2 regions of the Streptomyces sp. SM18 genome follow, and region 2 is predicted to be linked to the other one. Evidence: predicted binding sites of a transcription regulator. Region 2 holds the regulator's gene; the other holds the start of a gene.
What was found. The regulator HrcA, encoded in region 2, represses chaperone genes, less so after heat shock. The targets are predictions, from matches to a motif close to TTNGCACTCNGNNNNNCNGAGTGCNAA.
Positions count from the first base shown of each region.

Region 1: a site for HrcA is predicted at 4,203-4,229, ahead of groES (co-chaperone GroES). Genes of this name have one in related genera too.

Region 1 is NZ_CP029342.1:4,429,276-4,438,099, forward strand. It holds gene tsaD (tRNA (adenosine(37)-N6)-threonylcarbamoyltransferase complex transferase subunit TsaD) at 1-448, shown strand, start outside; gene B9S64_RS20210 (hypothetical protein) at 445-714, shown strand; gene B9S64_RS20215 (VOC family protein) at 816-1,280, shown strand; gene B9S64_RS20220 (DUF1876 domain-containing protein) at 1,374-1,646, shown strand; gene B9S64_RS20225 (class I SAM-dependent methyltransferase) at 1,754-3,028, opposite strand; gene B9S64_RS20230 (polysaccharide deacetylase family protein) at 3,119-4,075, shown strand; gene groES (co-chaperone GroES) at 4,384-4,692, shown strand; gene groL (chaperonin GroEL) at 4,791-6,413, shown strand; gene B9S64_RS20250 (SDR family oxidoreductase) at 6,677-7,450, opposite strand; gene B9S64_RS20255 (MOSC domain-containing protein) at 7,505-8,173, opposite strand; gene B9S64_RS20260 (LysR family transcriptional regulator) at 8,254-8,824, shown strand, end outside.
Region 2 is NZ_CP029342.1:2,124,852-2,133,675, reverse strand. It holds gene hemW (radical SAM family heme chaperone HemW) at 1-706, shown strand, start outside; gene B9S64_RS09580 (DUF3097 domain-containing protein) at 870-1,688, opposite strand; gene B9S64_RS09575 (MBL fold metallo-hydrolase) at 1,714-2,436, opposite strand; gene hrcA (heat-inducible transcriptional repressor HrcA) at 2,600-3,616, shown strand; gene dnaJ (molecular chaperone DnaJ) at 3,617-4,756, shown strand; gene B9S64_RS09560 (nitronate monooxygenase) at 4,863-5,939, shown strand; gene B9S64_RS09555 (16S rRNA (uracil(1498)-N(3))-methyltransferase) at 5,936-6,679, shown strand; gene B9S64_RS09550 (histidine triad nucleotide-binding protein) at 6,977-7,336, shown strand; gene B9S64_RS09545 (ribonuclease Z) at 7,352-8,260, shown strand; gene B9S64_RS09540 (adenosine deaminase) at 8,279-8,824, shown strand, end outside.

The sequences.
Region 1 (8,824 bases), 2.3 Mb from region 2:
GGGCCTCAAGACGTCGGTGGCCCGCTGGATCGAGGCCAGGCGGGCGGCCGGCGAGGAGGTGCCGGTACGGGACGTGGCGGCGTCCTTCCAGGAGGCCGTGGTGGACGTGCTCACCCGCAAGGCCGTGCGGGCCTGCAAGGACGAGGGCGTCGACCACCTGATGATCGGCGGCGGTGTCGCCGCCAACTCGCGGCTGCGCGCCCTGGCAGAGGACCGGTGCGAGCGCGCCGGGATCCGGCTGCGGGTGCCCCGTCCGGGCCTGTGCACGGACAACGGCGCGATGGTCGCCGCACTGGGCGCCGAGATGGTGGCCCGCAACCGCCCGGCCTCCGACCTGGACCTCTCGGCGGACTCCTCGCTGCCGGTGACCGAGACCCACGTCCCGGGCGCGCACAGCCATGACCACGATCATGTGCACGAGGTCAGCAAGGAGAACCTCTACTCATGACCGTCGCCCTGATGTGGGAGGCCCGTGCCGCCGAGGGCCGCGGGCCGGAGCTGCTGGAGTGGGCGCGGGCCCGTACGGCGGAGCTGGCCCGGCCGCCGCTGCGCAGCGAGCTGCTGCGCGCCCCGCAGGACCGGGTGCTCGTCCTCACCTGGTGGGACGCGGAGTACGACGCCGGGCTGCCGGAGCTGCCCGAGCCGGACGCCGGTCTGGTGACCCGGGCGGTGCACCGCTGGCGCTTCGAGTCGCTGGGGCCCGCGGACGGCTGAGCGGGGCGGGCGGAGGGCGTGTTCCGACGAGTTCCGGGCCCCGGGACGGTCTACCTTGCACAGCGTCCATGACGCACCGCACCACGCGAGGGAGCACGACCATGCAGAAGATCAGGCCCTGTCTGTGGTTCGACGGCCAGGCGCGGGAGGCCGCCGAGTTCTACGTCTCGGTGTTCGGCGGCGACTCCGCGGTCCTGGACGTCACCTACAACGGCGAGGCCGCCCCCGGTGAGACCGGCGCCGTGCTCACCGTGGACTTCCGGCTCGCCGGCCAGGAGTACATGGCTCTCAACGGCGGCCCCGCGTTCACCTTCTCCGAGGCCGTCTCGCTCTCCGTCGACTGCGCCTCGCAGGAGGAGGTGGACCGGCTCTGGAGCGCCCTCACCGAAGGCGGCACGGAGAGCGACTGCGGCTGGCTGAAGGACCGGTACGGCTTCTCCTGGCAGATCGTCCCCAGGGTGCTGCCCGAGTTGCTGGGCGGCCCGGACAAGGCCAGGGCGGAGCGGGTCATGCGGGCCATGCTCACGATGCGCAAGCTGGACGTCGAGACCCTGCGCAACGCCTGAACCGGCGGCTCGCGCGGCCTCCGGACCGGTGGCGGGTGCGGCCTCCGGCCGACGGGCGCACCCTGGAGACAGGACTCCCAGGAGGTGACCGTCATGATGGAGACCACGGTCGGATGGCACATCGAGCTGGAATTCGAGGAGGACACCCACCGGACCCGCGCGGCCGCCCTGGTGCGGCTGGCGGACGGGACGGAGGTGCGGGCCCACGGATACGCCAGCCGCCACCCCACCGACGCCGAACAGCCGAGGGTGGGCGAGGAGATCGCCGGTGCCCGAGCGCTCAACGAGATGGCGATGAAGCTGCTCACCAAGGCGCACGACGAGATCGACGAGGCGTCCGGCAGGGCGTCCTATCCGCTGGCCTGACCTGACCTGACCTGACCTGACCTGACCTGACCTGACCGCCCGGCTCCGGCCGGGCGGTCAGCGTGTTTGGGGGCGCGCGTCTCCCGCCGACGCGCGCCCCCAGGCCGTCAGCGCCGCTTCAAGGGTCGGCCGATCAGCATGGTGGGTGCCCCGGCCACCCGGGTCAGGAACACGGTGGCCGAGTGGGGCCCCTGGAGCTTCATCTTCCGCCGCAGCTCCTCCGGTTCGACCGCGGAGCCGCGCTTCTTGACGGTCAGTACACCGATCCGCCGCTCCCTGAGCAGGGCCTTCAGCCGCTTCATGTGGAAGGGCAGCTGGTCGGTGATCTCGTACCCGGTCGCGTACGGCGAGGGGTGCGGCTCGTCGCTCGTGACGTACGCGATCGTCTCGTCGATCAGTCTGCCCCCGCACCGGGCCACGACGGCGGCGACCAGGTGCGCCCGGATGACGGCGCCGTCCGGTTCGTAGAGGTACCGGCCGACCGGCCCCACGGGCGGGGCGGGCAGCGGGGCGGTGGCGGTGAGGGCCGCGCCGGAGGGCAGCAGGGTGGCGCGGAAGGTGCCCGGCTCGGTGCCCCGGCCGAACCAGAGCACGGCCTCCTTCACGTCGCCGCCGTCCGAGATCCACTCGGCCTCGGCGTGCGGACCGATCGCCTCGTGCGGGATGCCCGGGGCGATCTTCAGCGCGGCGCGCGGGGCCCTCAGCGCGGCCTCGGTCGCCCAGGACAGCGGCGGTGAGTACGCCTCCGGGTCGAAGATCCGTCCGCGTCCGCCGCGCCGGGCCGGGTCGACGAACACCGCGTCGTAGGCGGAGGTGTCGATCTCCGTGACGTCCGCGCACCGCACCTCGATCCGGTCCTGGAGGCCGAGCGCCTCCGCGTTGGCGCGGGCGACGAGCGCGGTGAGCGGGTCGCGGTCCACGGCCAGCACCGAGATGCCCCGGCGGGCCAGCGCGATGGCGTCGCCGCCGATCCCGCAGCACAGGTCGGCCACGCTCCGTACGTCACCGAGCCGGGCGAACCGCTCGGCGCGGTGGGCGGCGACCGAGGTGCGGGTGGCCTGTTCGACCCCGTCGGGGGTGAAGAACATCCGGTACGCGTCCTCCGCCCCGAACTTCGCCACCGCGCGCTGCCGCAGCCGGGCCTGGCCGAGCGCCGCCGACACCAGCGAGGCGGGGTGGTCGCGGCGCAGCCGGGTCGCGGTGGCCAGCTCGCGGGCGGGGTCGTGGTCGCGCAGTTCGTCCAGGAGCGCCGTGCCTCGGGGGGTGCGCAGGGCGGCGAAGACGGCGAGCGGGCCGGCCGGACCGGTCTCCGCGGACGGATGGCCGTCGGCACCGGTCTCCGTCGGCGGACGGGTGTTGTCGGGCGGGGGAAGGGCGTTCACCGGTCCATTGTGAGCCAGTCGGTGGGACCGGCCGGAGCCGGTGGAGTGTCGGGGCGGGTGGCCCGGGACCGGCTGGCAGGATGCGGCGCCATGCAGACAGTACGACAAAACGAAAAGTTCTCCACGAAACGTCACAGACCGGTCTGCGCGCTCGCGGCCGCCCTGGTGGTCGCCGCCGTCGCCTCCGGCTGCGCCGACGGAGGGAGTGACGGACCCCGTTGGGTCCCGTCCGCCTCGCCCGACGCGGGCCGGCCGGGGGCGGCGGCCGGCCAGGCGGGGCCCGCCCCCGAAGCGGACACCCGGGCCGAGGAGGCGAAGCGGCAGCAGGCGGCCCGGGTGGCCGCCGCGAAGAAGTGGAGGCTGGCGAAGGTCCCGCTGGCCGCCCCGGCGCCGCCTGCGAAGAAACCATTCATCCCCACCCGCGAGGGGTTCGAGATCGACGGCGCCGAGGGCGAGGACCTCCCCCCGGTCTTCACGACCGTGCCGACCACGGAGCGGATCGTCTTCCTGACGATGGACGACGGTTCGGAGAAGGACCCCGAACTGCTGCGGATGATGACGGAGCTGAACATCCCGTACAGCGCCTTCCTCAGCGACTACGAGGTGAACGACGACTACGGCTACTTCGAGGAGATGCAGAAGCGCGGCGTCACCCTCAACAACCACACGCTCAACCACCCCTATCTCCCCGGGCTCTCGAAGGCGGAGCAGCGCGAGGAGATCTGCGGCGAGCAGGACAAGATCGAGAAGCGCTTCGGCAAGCGGCCCGCCCTGCTCAGGCCCCCGTACGGCAACTACAACGGTGACACCCTGCGGATCGCCAAGTCCTGCGGAATCAAGGCCGTGCCCCTGTGGGCCGCCGAGGCGTTCCCCGACCACATGGAGTGGCGGGAGTGGGACCAGGACCTGCACCCGGGCGACATCATCCTCACCCACTTCCGCGGCCAGTCGGACTGGGACGCGTCCATGACCGACCTGGTCCGCAACGTCATGAAGACGGTCACCGACAAGGGATACGCCGTGGCCAGGCTGGAGGACTACGTCTGACACGCCGTCCGCCCCGCGGGCGGAACCCTTCCCCCTCAGGACCCCGTCGTACGGAACGCCGCGGCGGGGTTCCGCGTTGTCCCGGGTGCGTGCTGGGGGCCCGCTCGCGCCACGCGGGGGTGGTGAATTGGCACTCCGCTTGACCGAGTGCTAATCGTCGCCATAGTCTCGTGCCTGGCACTCCCCACTGGAGAGTGCCAGCACCACCCGTGCGACAGGACAGGTCCGGCACCCGCGACGACGGATCGGCCAGTCGCCACCCACAGACTGTTAAACCCCGTGAGATCTCCGAAGGGGGAGACCGGATCGTGTCGACCACCAGCTCCAAGGTTGCGATCAAGCCGCTTGAGGACCGCATTGTGGTCCAGCCGCTCGACGCCGAGCAGACCACGGCTTCCGGCCTGGTCATTCCGGACACCGCCAAGGAGAAGCCCCAGGAGGGCGTCGTCCTGGCCGTGGGACCGGGCCGCTTCGAGAACGGCGAGCGCCTTCCGCTCGACGTCAAGACCGGCGATGTCGTGCTGTACAGCAAGTACGGCGGCACCGAGGTGAAGTACAACGGCGAGGAGTACCTCGTCCTCTCGGCCCGCGACGTTCTCGCGATCGTCGAGAAGTAGTTCACCCACGTTTGCTTCTGTTCTGCGCCCCTGGCCCCCTGCGAGATGACTAGCCGGGTGGCGAGGGGCGCAGTTCGTTTGAGAGGACAGCTCAGCCCATGGCGAAGATCCTGAAGTTCGACGAGGACGCCCGTCGCGCCCTTGAGCGCGGCGTCAACAAGCTCGCCGACACGGTGAAGGTGACGATCGGTCCGAAGGGCCGCAACGTCGTCATCGACAAGAAGTTCGGCGCTCCCACCATCACCAACGACGGTGTCACCATCGCGCGCGAGGTCGAGCTCGACGACCCGTACGAGAACCTCGGTGCCCAGCTGGTGAAGGAGGTGGCGACCAAGACCAACGACGTCGCCGGTGACGGCACCACCACCGCCACCGTCCTGGCCCAGGCGCTCGTGCGCGAGGGCCTGCGCAACGTCGCCGCGGGCGCCTCCCCGGCCGCCCTGAAGAAGGGCATCGACGCCGCCGTGAAGGCCGTGTCCGAGGACCTCCTCGCGACCGCCCGCCCGATCGACGACAAGGCCGACATCGCCGCCGTGGCCGCGCTCTCCGCGCAGGACCCGCAGGTCGGCGAGCTCATCGCGGACGCGATGGACAAGGTCGGCAAGGACGGTGTCATCACCGTCGAGGAGTCCAACACCTTCGGTCTGGACCTTGAGTTCACCGAGGGCATGGCCTTCGACAAGGGCTACCTCTCGCCGTACATGGTGACCGACCAGGAGCGTATGGAGGCCGTCCTCGACGACCCGTACATCCTGATCCACCAGGGCAAGATCGGCTCGATCCAGGAGCTGCTCCCGCTGCTGGAGAAGGTCATCCAGGCGGGTGGCTCCAAGCCGCTGCTGATCATCGCCGAGGACGTCGAGGGCGAGGCGCTCTCCACCCTCGTCGTCAACAAGATCCGTGGCACCTTCAACGCCGTCGCGGTGAAGGCCCCCGGCTTCGGTGACCGCCGCAAGGCCATGCTCGGCGACATCGCCACCCTCACCGGTGCGACCGTCATCGCCGAGGAGGTCGGCCTCAAGCTCGACCAGGCCGGTCTGGACGTGCTGGGCAGCGCCCGCCGCGTCACCGTCTCCAAGGACGACACCACCATCGTCGACGGCGGCGGCAACTCCGCCGACGTCCAGGGCCGGGTCAACCAGATCAAGGCCGAGATCGAGTCCACCGACTCGGACTGGGACCGCGAGAAGCTCCAGGAGCGCCTCGCGAAGCTGGCCGGCGGCGTCTGCGTGATCCGTGTCGGTGCCGCCACCGAGGTGGAGCTCAAGGAGAAGAAGCACCGTCTGGAGGACGCCATCTCCGCGACCCGCGCCGCGGTCGAGGAGGGCATCGTCTCCGGTGGTGGCTCCGCGCTCGTCCACGCCGTCAAGGTCCTGGAGAGCAACCTCGGCAAGACCGGCGACGAGGCCACCGGTGTCGCGGTCGTGCGCCGCGCCGCCGTCGAGCCGCTGCGCTGGATCGCCGAGAACGCCGGCCTCGAGGGCTACGTCATCACCTCGAAGGTCTCCGAGCTCGACAAGGGCCAGGGCTTCAACGCCGCGACCGGCGAGTACGGCGACCTGGTGAAGGCCGGCGTCATCGACCCGGTCAAGGTCACCCGCTCCGCCCTGGAGAACGCCGCCTCCATCGCGTCGCTGCTGCTCACGACCGAGACCCTGGTCGTCGAGAAGCCGGCCGAGGAAGAGGCCGAGGCGGGCCACGGCCACGGCCACTCCCACTAGGACGCGTTTCGAAAGTCCCGCCTGGCCCGCGACGCCCGGCACGCACGCTCGCCGCGTTGTCGGAGTCGCCCCAGTACGTCCAGTACGAGGGCGATCCTCCGCCTTGCGATCGCACGCACCGGACGCCGCGGGCCCCGCCCTCCGGGCGGACGGCGCTCCTTTCGAAACACGCCCTGGTACGGCTCCGTACACAGCCGAGGCCCGGTGCCCCCGTCGCGGGGGCACCGGGCCTCGGCCGTACCGCTCGACGGCACAGGCGGCGGCTACCGCGGACCGTAGGAGCGGCCCGCGCGGGAGGTGACCCCGCCCAGCAGAGCGCGGGGCGTCACCTTGACCAGGCCCATCAGCGCCTTGTACCGGGGATCGGGGACCGACACCGACGTCCCGCGGGCCAGGTCCGACAGCGCCGCCTCGACGACCTTGTCGGCGTCCAGCCACATCCAGCCCGGGATGTTCCCGGTGCCCATCCCCGCCCGGTCGTGGAACTCGGTCCGTACGAAGCCGGGGCACAGCGCCATCAGCCGCACCCCCGTGCCCGCCAGGTCCTTCGCCACGCCCTGGGTGAACTGCACGACCCACGCCTTCGAGGCGCCGTACGTGCCCCGGGGCAGGAAGGCCGCCACCGAGGCCACGTTGACCACCCCGCCGCGACCGCGCTCCCGCATCCCGGTCACCGCGGCCGAGGTCAGCCGCAGCACCGCCTCGCAGTGCACCTTCAGCATCGTCAGCTCGTCGGCCACGGGGACGTCGAGATACCGCCCCTTGTTGCCGAAACCGGCGTTGTTGACCAGCAGGTCGATCGGGCTGACCCGGTCGCCCAGCCGTGTCTCGACCGCCTCGATCCCGGCGTCCGTGGCGAGGTCCGCCGTCAGCACCTCCGCCTCGATGCCGTGCCGGTCGTGCAGCTCCGTGGCCTGTGCCCGCAGCCGTTCGGTGTCACGTGCCACCAGGACCAGGTTGTGCCCGTCGGCCGCGAGCCGCCGTGCGAAGGCGGCGCCGATGCCCGCCGTCGCGCCCGTAATCAGTGCACTCGTCATACGCGGCACGTTAGTGCCCCGGGGAAACGGGCGGCAGGCCAGCCCGCAGCGTGGTCAGGACGGCTGCGCCGCCACGTACTCCCGGGCCGTCCGCAGCGACTCCCGGTGCAACGCGTCCCCGGCCGCCAGCAGAGCCGGAAGCAGCTGCCGCTCGGTCGTCACGGCCCTGAACTGGAGCGCGGCCGTGACCGAGTGGTCCGGCCGGTGGACGATCTCGATGGGGTCCCCCGCCCGGATCGACCCCGGCCGGACCACCCGCAGATAGGCGCCGGTCACCCCCCGTTGCGTGAACCGCTTCACCCAGCCCCGCTCGCCCGTATGACCCGCGAACGTACGGCAGGGGATACGGCCGGACGTCACCTCCAGCACCAGCTCGCCGCCGATCAGCCAGCGCTCCCCGATCAGCGCCTCGCTGACCGTGAGGCCCGAGGTCGTCAGGTTCTCGCCGAAGCAGCCGTTGGGCAGCGGCCGGCCCAGCTCCTTCTCCCAGGCGTCGAGCTCCTCGCGCGCGAAGGCGTACACCGCCTGGTCGGAGCCGCCGTGATGGCGCAGGTCGCACACCGAGTCACCGGTCAGACCGCTGCCGCCGACACCCTTCGGACCGGGGTCGCTCACCTGGACGGGCCCCTCGACCGGACGCTTGTCGATGCCGGTGAACCCGCCGGCGCCGTTGGTGTGTGCGGAGGGCCGAGGACGCCCCAGATTCACGGTGAGCAGCTTCATGTGCTCACCCTAGCCATCCGGACATCAAAGAATCACCCGATTAATCCCCCTATGCTGCAAGCATCGCTTATGGTTGAAGGGTGATCGAAGCCCGTCATCTCCGAGTCCTGCGCGCCGTGTCCACGACCGGCTCGTTCTCCGCCGCCGCGCGCGAACTGGGCTGCACCCAGCCCGCCGTCAGCCAGCAGATGAAGGCCCTGGAGTCCTCGGCGGGTACCCCGCTGCTCATCCGCGCGGGCCGCGAGATGCGGCTCACCCAGGCGGGACAGGCGCTGGTGCGCCACGCGTCCGGCATCCTCGCGGGGCTGACCGCCGCAGAGGAGGAGGTCGCGGCCATCGCCGGGCTGCGGGCCGGCCGGGTCCGGCTGGTGTCGTTCCCCAGCGGCAGCTCGACCCTGGTCCCCGGGGCGCTGGCCGCCCTGCGCGCCGCGCATCCCGGCACCCGGGTCTCGCTGGTCGAGGCGGAGCCGCCGCGCTCGGTGGAGATGCTCCGCGACGGCGACTGCGACATCGCGCTGGCCTTCCGGTACGGGGAGGCCTGCGGCGAGTGGGACGACCTCGTGGTCCGTCCGCTGCTCGCGGACCGGCTGATCGGGCTGGTCCCCGAAGGGCACCGGCTGGCCGACGCGGGGACGGTGGGCATCGGGGAGC
Region 2 (8,824 bases):
TCCCGAGGCCTGTGTCGCCGAGGCCCGCGCGGCCGGCTTCGAGCACGTCAACCTGGACCTGATCTACGGCACCCCGGGGGAGTCCGACGACGACTGGCGGGCCTCCCTGGACGCGGCGATCGGCGCGGGCCCCGACCATGTGTCCGCCTACGCGCTGATCGTCGAGGAGGGCACCCAGCTCGCCCGGCGCATCCGGCGCGGCGAGGTGCCGATGACCGACGACGACGTCCACGCCGACCGGTACCTGATCGCCGACGAGGTGATGGCCGACGCGGGCTTCTCCTGGTACGAGGTGTCGAACTGGTCCCGTACGCCCGAGGGCCGGTGCCTGCACAACGAGTTGTACTGGCGGGGCGCCGACTGGTGGGGCGCGGGTCCCGGCGCGCACAGCCACGTCGGGGGCGTGCGCTGGTGGAACGTCAAGCACCCCGGGGCGTACGCGCAGGCGCTCGTCGAGGGGCGCTCACCCGGGGCCGGCCGGGAGGTCCTCGGTGACGAGGACCGGCGGGTGGAGCGCATCCTGCTGGAGCTGAGGCTGGTGGAGGGCTGCCCGCTGTCCCTGCTCGCCCCGGCGGGGCTCGCGGCGGCGGAGCGGGCGGTGGCGGACGGGCTGCTGGAGCCCGGACCGTACGCGGAGGGCCGCGCGGTGCTCACCCTGCGCGGACGGCTGCTGGCGGACGCGGTGGTCCGGGACCTGGTGGACTGACGGGGCGGGGCGGGGCGGGGCCCGGTCCCGGCGCGAGGCGGGGCGCATCACACGCGCCCCCGCGCGAACGGACGCGCCCCGGCCGCCGGCACCCCGGACTTCCGCGCCCCGGCCTCGGGGCGGACAGCCCCTCAAGCGGCCCGAAGCGTCACGCAAAGCCCCCTCAGGCCGGAAGCGTCACGAAGTCGATCAGTTCCTCCACGCGCCCCAGCAGCGCGGGTTCCAGGTCCTTGTACGAGTGCACCCGCGACAGGATGTGCTGCCAGGCCGCGCCGGTGTTCTCCGGCCAGCCCAGGGCCTCGCACACCCCGGTCTTCCAGTCCTGGCCGCGCGGAACCGACGGCCACGCCCGGATTCCGACCGACGACGGCTTCACGGCCTCCCAGACGTCGATGTACGGATGCCCCACCACGAGCACGTGCGCGTCCGTGACCTGGGCGGCGATCCGGGACTCCTTGGAACCCGGCACCAGATGGTCGACCAGCACCCCCAGCCGGGCGTCCGGCCCGGGGGCGAAGTCGCGGACGACGGCCGGAAGGTCGTCCACGCCCTCCAGGTACTCCACCACCACGCCCTCGATCCGCAGGTCGTCGCCCCAGACCCGCTCCACCAGTTCGGCGTCGTGCCGCCCCTCCACGTAGATCCGGCCCGCGCGGGCCACCCGCGCCCGCGCCCCCGGCACCGCCACCGACCCCGACGCCGTACGGGCCGGACGGGCCGGGCCGCCCGCCGAGGGGCGGACCAGCGTGACCACCGTGCCCTCCAGCAGGAAGCCGCGCGGCTCCATCGGGAACACCCGGTGCTTGCCGAAACGGTCCTCCAGGGTGACCGCGGGCCCCTGGGCCGTCTTCTCGCACCGGATCACCGCACCGCAGAAGCCGGTGGACACCTCTTCCACCACCAGATCGGGTTCGGCGGGGACCTCGGGGACGGGGGCGGACCTCTTCCACGGCGGGGTCAGGTCCGGCTGATAGCTGCGCATGGACCGACGATAGGCCGGGGCCCGTTCACGACACGCCGAAGCGGGCCGCCAGCCGGACCCGCTGCGCCCGTACGAACGCCGCGTCCACCACCGCCCCGTGCCCCGGGACGTACAGCGCGTCCTCGCCGCCGAGCTCCAGCAGCCGGTCCAGCGCGGCCGGCCAGCGGGCGGGTACGGCGTCGGGGCCCGCCTGCGGTTCGCCCGACTCCTCGACCAGATCACCGCAGAGCACCACCACGGGTGAGCCGGGCACCAGGACCGCCAGGTCGTGGCGGCTGTGGCCGGGGCCCACGTTGGCCAGCAGCACCTGGAGACCGCCGCCGAGGTCGAGCGTCCACTCGCCGCTCACCTGGTGCGCCGGGGCCACCAGGGCGTCCGTCGCCGAGGTGGCGTCGTGTTCGTCCATCCCGTGGCGCAGGGCGTCGGCGCGCAGCTCCGCGGCGCCCCGGGACAGCAGGTCCGCCGTGCCCACCGCGCCGTAGACCTCGGCCCCGGCGAACGCGGCGGTGCCCAGCACATGGTCGAAGTGCGGGTGGCTCAGTGCGATATGCGTCACCCTCCGGCCGAGCAGGCCCTCGGCCTGGGCCCGCAGCTCGGCGCCCTCCCGGAGCGAGGAGCCGGTGTCGTAGAGCAGGGCGGCGTCGGCCCCGGCCACCAGGGCGACGGTCGCGTCCCAGCCGGGAAGGCGCCGGCGGCCCGTACCGTTGCCCAACCGCTCCCAGCCGAAGTCTTCCCAAGCGACGTCCATACGGCGACGCTATCGGCAACGACCCGCGCCGTCCCGCGACGGTGTGGCCGGTCGCCCTTGCCCCGGGCCCACCCCGCCCCCGTACACTGGCCGGGGGATTGCTGGCACTCGAACGGACAGAGTGCCAGGCAGGGACCGAGAACCACCGCTGGAGGTGTGCGCGATGCTCAGCGAACGCAGACTCGAAGTGCTGCGCGCCATCGTCCAGGACTATGTCGGCACCGAGGAGCCCGTCGGCTCGAAGGCGCTCACGGAGCGGCACAACCTGGGGGTCTCCCCGGCCACCGTCCGCAACGACATGGCGGTGCTGGAGGACGAGGGCTTCATCGCCCAGCCGCACACCAGTGCGGGGCGCATCCCCACGGACCGCGGGTACCGCCTCTTCGTCGACAAGCTCGCGGGCGTCAAGCCCCTGTCGTCGCCGGAGCGCCGCGCCATCCAGAACTTCCTCGACGGCGCGGTCGACCTCGACGACGTCGTCGGCCGTACGGTCCGGCTGCTCGCGCAGCTGACCCGGCAGGTCGCCGTCGTGCAGTACCCCTCGCTGACCCGTTCGACGGTGCGGCACGTGGAGTTGCTGTCCCTGGCCCCCGCCCGGCTGATGCTCGTCCTGATCACGGACACGGGCCGGGTCGAACAGCGTATGATCGACTGCCCTGCTCCGTTCGGTGACACCGCTCTGGCGGACCTGCGCGCCCGGCTCAACAGCCGGGTCGTCGGGCGCCGGTTCGCGGACGTCCCGCAGCTGGTGCAGGACCTTCCGGAGTCCTTCGAGAGCGAGGACCGGGCGACCGTCTCCACGGTCCTGTCCGTCCTTCTCGAAACTCTGGTCGAAGAGACGGAGGAGCGGCTGATCATCGGCGGCACCTCCAACCTCACCCGCTTCGGGCACGACTTCCCTGTGATGATCCGGCCGGTGCTGGAGGCACTGGAGGAGCAGGTCGTGCTGCTGAAGCTGCTCGGTGAGGCCACGGACTCAGGCATGACCGTACGGATCGGGCACGAGAACGCCCACGAGGGCCTCAACGCCACGTCCGTCGTCGCGGTCGGCTACGGTTCGGGCGACGAGGCAGTCGCCAAACTCGGCGTGGTCGGACCGACCCGCATGGACTACCCCGGAACGATGGGAGCGGTACGCGCAGTGGCACGTTACGTCGGACAGATCCTGGCGGAGTCGTAAGTGGCCACGGACTACTACGCCGTACTCGGCGTGCGCCGCGACGCGTCTCAGGACGAGATCAAGAAGGCATTCCGCAGGCTCGCGCGCGAGCTGCACCCGGATGTCAACCCCGATCCGAAGACCCAGGAGCGGTTCAAGGAGATCAACGCCGCCTACGAGGTGCTGTCGGACCCGCAGAAGAAGCAGGTCTACGACCTCGGCGGTGACCCGCTGTCCGCCTCGGGCGGCGGCGGTGGCGCGGGTGGTTTCGGAGCCGGCGGCTTCGGCAACTTCAGCGACATCATGGACGCCTTCTTCGGCAACGCGGCCCAGCGCGGGCCCCGTTCGCGGACCCGGCGCGGCCAGGACGCGATGATCCGGCTGGAGATCGACCTCAACGAAGCGGCCTTCGGCACCACCAAGGACATCCAGGTGGACACGGCGGTCGTCTGTACGACGTGCAGCGGCGAGGGCGCCGCCCCCGGCACCTCCGCGCAGACCTGTGACATGTGCCGTGGCCGCGGTGAGGTCTCCCAGGTCACCCGGTCCTTCCTCGGCCAGGTCATGACCTCGCGCCCCTGCCCGCAGTGCCAGGGCTTCGGCACGGTCGTGCCGACCCCCTGCCCGGAGTGCGCCGGTGACGGCCGCATCCGCTCGCGGCGCACGCTGACCGTGAAGATCCCGGCGGGGGTGGACAACGGCACCCGCATCCAGCTCGCGGGTGAGGGCGAGGTCGGCCCCGGCGGCGGTCCCGCCGGTGATCTGTACGTCGAGATCCACGAACTGTCGCACGCGGTGTTCCAGCGGCGCGGCGACGACCTGCACTGCACGGTCACCATCCCGATGACCGCCGCGGCCCTCGGCACCCAGGTGCCGCTGGAGACCTTGGACGGCCTGGAGGAGATCGACATCCGGCCGGGCACCCAGTCCGGCCAGTCGGTCCCGCTGCACGGGCGGGGCATCACGCACCTGCGCGGCGGCGGACGCGGCGATCTGATCGTGCACGTCGAGGTGACCACCCCGATGAAGCTCGACCCCGAGCAGGAGCGGCTGCTGCGGGAGCTGTCCAAGCTGCGCGGCGAGGAGCGGCCCACCGGCCAGTTCCAGCCGGGACAGCAGGGTTTGTTCTCCCGGCTGAAGGACGCCTTCAACGGCCGCTGAACCCACGGGCGTTCCCGCCCCGCGCCGTCCTCCCGCCCGGTATCCGGCGGGCGGGGCGGCGTACGGCCGGGAGACCTCGCGGGGCGGGGCATGGCACGATGCCGTCATGTCCTTGGCGCTGACCGATCTGAGCCGGTATCCCGTCGTACAGGCCCCGATGGCCGGCGGGGCCTCCGGTCCGCCCCTGGCCGCCGCCGTCGCCGAGGCCGGGGGGCTCGGGTTCCTCGCCGCCGGATACAAGACGGCGGACGGGATGTACCACGAGATCAAACAACTGCGCGCCCTGACCGCCCAGCCGTTCGGCGTCAACCTCTTCATGCCGCAGCCCCAGCTCGCGGACACCGGTGCCGTCGAGGTCTACCGCCACCAGCTGGCGGGCGAGGCCGCCTGGTACGAGACCCCGCTCGGCGACCCGGACGCGGACGGTGGCGACGACGGCTACGAGGCCAAGGTCGCGACCCTGCTGGACGACCCGGTCCCCGTGGTGTCCTTCACCTTCGGCTGCCCGAGCCGCGAGGTCCTCGACGCGTTCGCCGCGGCCGGTACGTTCACCGTCGTGACGGTCACCTCCGCCCAGGAGGCGCGGAACGCGCAGTGGGCGGGCGCCCACGCGGTCTGTGTCCAGGGCGTCGAGGCGGGCGGCCACCAGTCCACGCACCGCGACGACCCGCAGGCGGGGCTCGGGGGCACCGGGCTCCTCGCCCTCCTCGCCGAGGTCCGCGAGAGCGTCCAGCTGCCGATCGTCGCGGCGGGCGGGCTGATGCGCGGCTCCCAGATCGCCTCGGTCCTGGCGGCGGGCGCCGACGCCGGGCAGCTCGGGACGGCGTTCCTCGCCTGCCCCGAGTCGGGGGCCCACCGGCTGCACAAACAGGCCCTGACCAACCCGCTCTTCGTCACGACGACCCTGACCCGGGCCTTCTCCGGGCGCCCCGCCCGGGGGCTGGTCAACCGCTTCGTACGGGAGCACGGGCCCTACGCCCCCGCCGCCTACCCCCAGGTGCACCAGCTGACCAGTGGGCTGCGCAAGGCCGCCGCCCAGGCCGGGGACGCCCAGGGCATGGCGCTGTGGGCGGGCCAGGGCCACCGGATGGCACGCGAGCTGCCCGCCGGAGAACTCGTGGAACTGCTCGCCGCCGAGACGGATGCCGCGCGCGCGGCAGTGAGTGGGAGGAGCACCCGGTGACAGCACCGGTCTTCGTCGTCGACAACCTGCCCGGCGGGCCGGAGTTCGTGCTGGACGGGCCCGAGGGGCGGCACGCCGTCTCGGTGAAGCGGCTGACGGCGGGGGAGGACGTCGTCCTCACCGACGGGCGCGGCCACTGGGCGGACGGCGTCGTCCGCGCGGCCGAGGGCAAGGACCGGCTCGTCGTCGCCCTCGGGACGGTGTGCGAGGAACCCGCGCCCGCTCCCCGGATCACCGTCGTCCAGGCGCTCCCCAAGGGCGACCGGGGCGAGGTCGCCGTCGAGACCATGACCGAGACGGGTGTGGACGCGATCGTGCCCTGGGAGGCCTCGCGCTGCGTCACACGGTGGAAGGGCGACCGCGGGCTGAAGTCCCTGGCCAAGTGGCGCACCACCGCACGCGAGGCGGGCAAGCAGTCGCGCCGGGTCCGCTTTCCCGAGGTGTCCGGGGTGATGACGACCAAGGAGGTCGCCGCGCTGCTGGCCGGGGCGGACTTCGCGGGTGTCCTGCACGAGGACCGGGACACCCCCGGCGCCCCGCTGGCCACCGCCGAACTCCCCGTCCGGGGCTCGATCGTGCTCGTCGTGGGCCCGGAGGGCGGGGTCTCCCCGCAGGAGCTCGCCGCCTTCGCCGACGCCGGGGCGCCCCCGTACCGGCTGGGCCCGAGCGTGCTGCGCACCTCGACCGCGGGGACGGCGGCCGCGGCGCTGCTGATGGGACGTACGGGCCGCTGGGGCTGACGTCCCGGGAGGTGCCGTTCACGGCGTGGACCGCGAACGCGCGTACCGCCGCAGGGAGATGAACGCGCCTGCCGGCGGAGGGAGATGACGGACACGGCGACGCGCGGGCGGGGCTCACCGGGGACGGACCGGCCGGCGGCCCGTCGTCCGCGGCGCGGGCCGCCCGGCCCGGCCGGCCCGGACCCGGCGACCGCTCACGCCGCCCGCCGGGCCGGATAGCATGCCGGGAGCACAGACGACCACCGAGCGAGGCCCCGGGCGGGGCACGCTCACCCACGCGACCGAGGAGGCCGGGCCATGGCGGGAGAGCCGCAGACCGACTGCCTGTTCTGCAAGATCGTCACGGGCGACATCCCGGCGACCATCGTCCGGGAGAGCGACACGACCGTCGCCTTCCGCGACATAAACCCCCAGGCCCCCACCCACGTCCTGGTCATCCCCAAGGCGCACTACCCGGACGCCGCCTCCCTCGCCGCGGCCGAACCGGGCATCGCCGCCGACGTGCTGCGCGAGGCCGGGCTGGTGGCCGCCGACGAGAAGATCACCGAGAGCGGCTACCGCATCGTCCTCAACACCGGTTCGGGCGCGGGCCAGACCGTCTTCCACGCGCACGCGCACGTCCTGGGCGGACGTGGCATGCAGTGGCCCCCCGGCTAGAGCGGCCCCGGACCCGTGTCCGTACGTGAGTTCGTCGTCCTCGGCACCGCCAGCCAGGTCCCGACCCGGCGCCGCAACCACAACGGCTACCTGCTGCGCTGGGACGGCGAGGGCATCCTCTTCGACCCCGGTGAGGGCACCCAGCGGCAGATGCTGCGGGCGGGCGTCGCCGCCCACGACATCGACCGGATCTGCGTCACGCACTTCCACGGCGACCACTCGCTGGGCCTGGCCGGGGTGATCCAGCGGATCAACCTGGACCAGGTCCCGCACCCCGTCACCGCGCACTTCCCGGCGAGCGGACAGCGCTTCTTCGACCGGCTGCGGTACGCCACCGCCTACCGCGAGACCGTCGCGCTGACCGAGGCGCCGGTCGCCGAGGACGGGATTCTCGCCGTCACCGACGCGTACACCCTGGAGGGCCGCAGGCTCTCGCACCCCGTCGAGTCCTTCGGCTACCGGCTGACCGAACCCGACCGCCACCGGATGCTCCCCGCGAAGCTCGCCGGACACGGCATCGCCGGGCCCGACGTCGGCCGGCTCCAGCGGGACGGGATCCTGCGCGGCGTCACGCTCGACCAGGTCTCCGAGCCCCGGCGCGGCCAGCGGTTCGCGTTCGTCATGGACACCCGGCTCTGCGACGGCGCGTTCGCCCTCGCCGAGGGATGCGACATGCTGGTCATCGAGTCGACCTTCCTCGACGAGGACGTCCGGCTCGCCACCGACCACGGCCACCTCACCGCCGGACAGGCGGCCCGGGTGGCCAGGGAGTCGGGCGTGCGGCACCTCGTGCTCACCCACTTCTCCCAGCGGTACCACGACCCCCAGCTCTTCGAGCTCCAGGCCAGGTCGGCCGGGTTCGAAGGGGAACTGACCATCGCCCAGGACCTCGTCACGGTCCCCGTACCCACCCGCCACCAGTAACCAGTTACGAGAACCACCGTGCACCTCCCCAAAGCGGAACTCCACCTCCACATCGAAGGGACCCTCGAACCCGAGCTGGCCTTCGCCCTCGCCGCCCGCAACGGCGTCGAACTGCCCTACGCGGACACCGAAGAGCTGCGCACCGCCTATCTCTTCGACGACCTCCAGAGCTTCCTGGACCTCTACTACGCCCTCATGGCGGTGCTGCGCACCGAGGACGACTTCACCGAGCTGGCCGACGCCTACCTCGCCCGCGCCGCCGCCCAGGGCGTCCGGCACGCGGAGATCTTCTTCGACCCGCAGGCCCACACCGCCCGCGGTGTGCCGATCGGCACCGTGATCGAAGGGCTCGGCAGGGCGCTGGAGCGCGGCGAGGAGACGCACGGCGTCTCCACCCAGCTGATCATGTGCTTCCTGCGCGACGAGTCCGCCGAGTCGGCGCTCGCGACCCTGGAGGCGGCGAAGCCGTACCTGCACCGCGTCAGCGCCGTCGGCCTCGACTCGGCGGAGGCCGGTCACCCGCCCGCCAAATTCCGCGAGGTCTACAAGGCGGCCGGCGCCCTC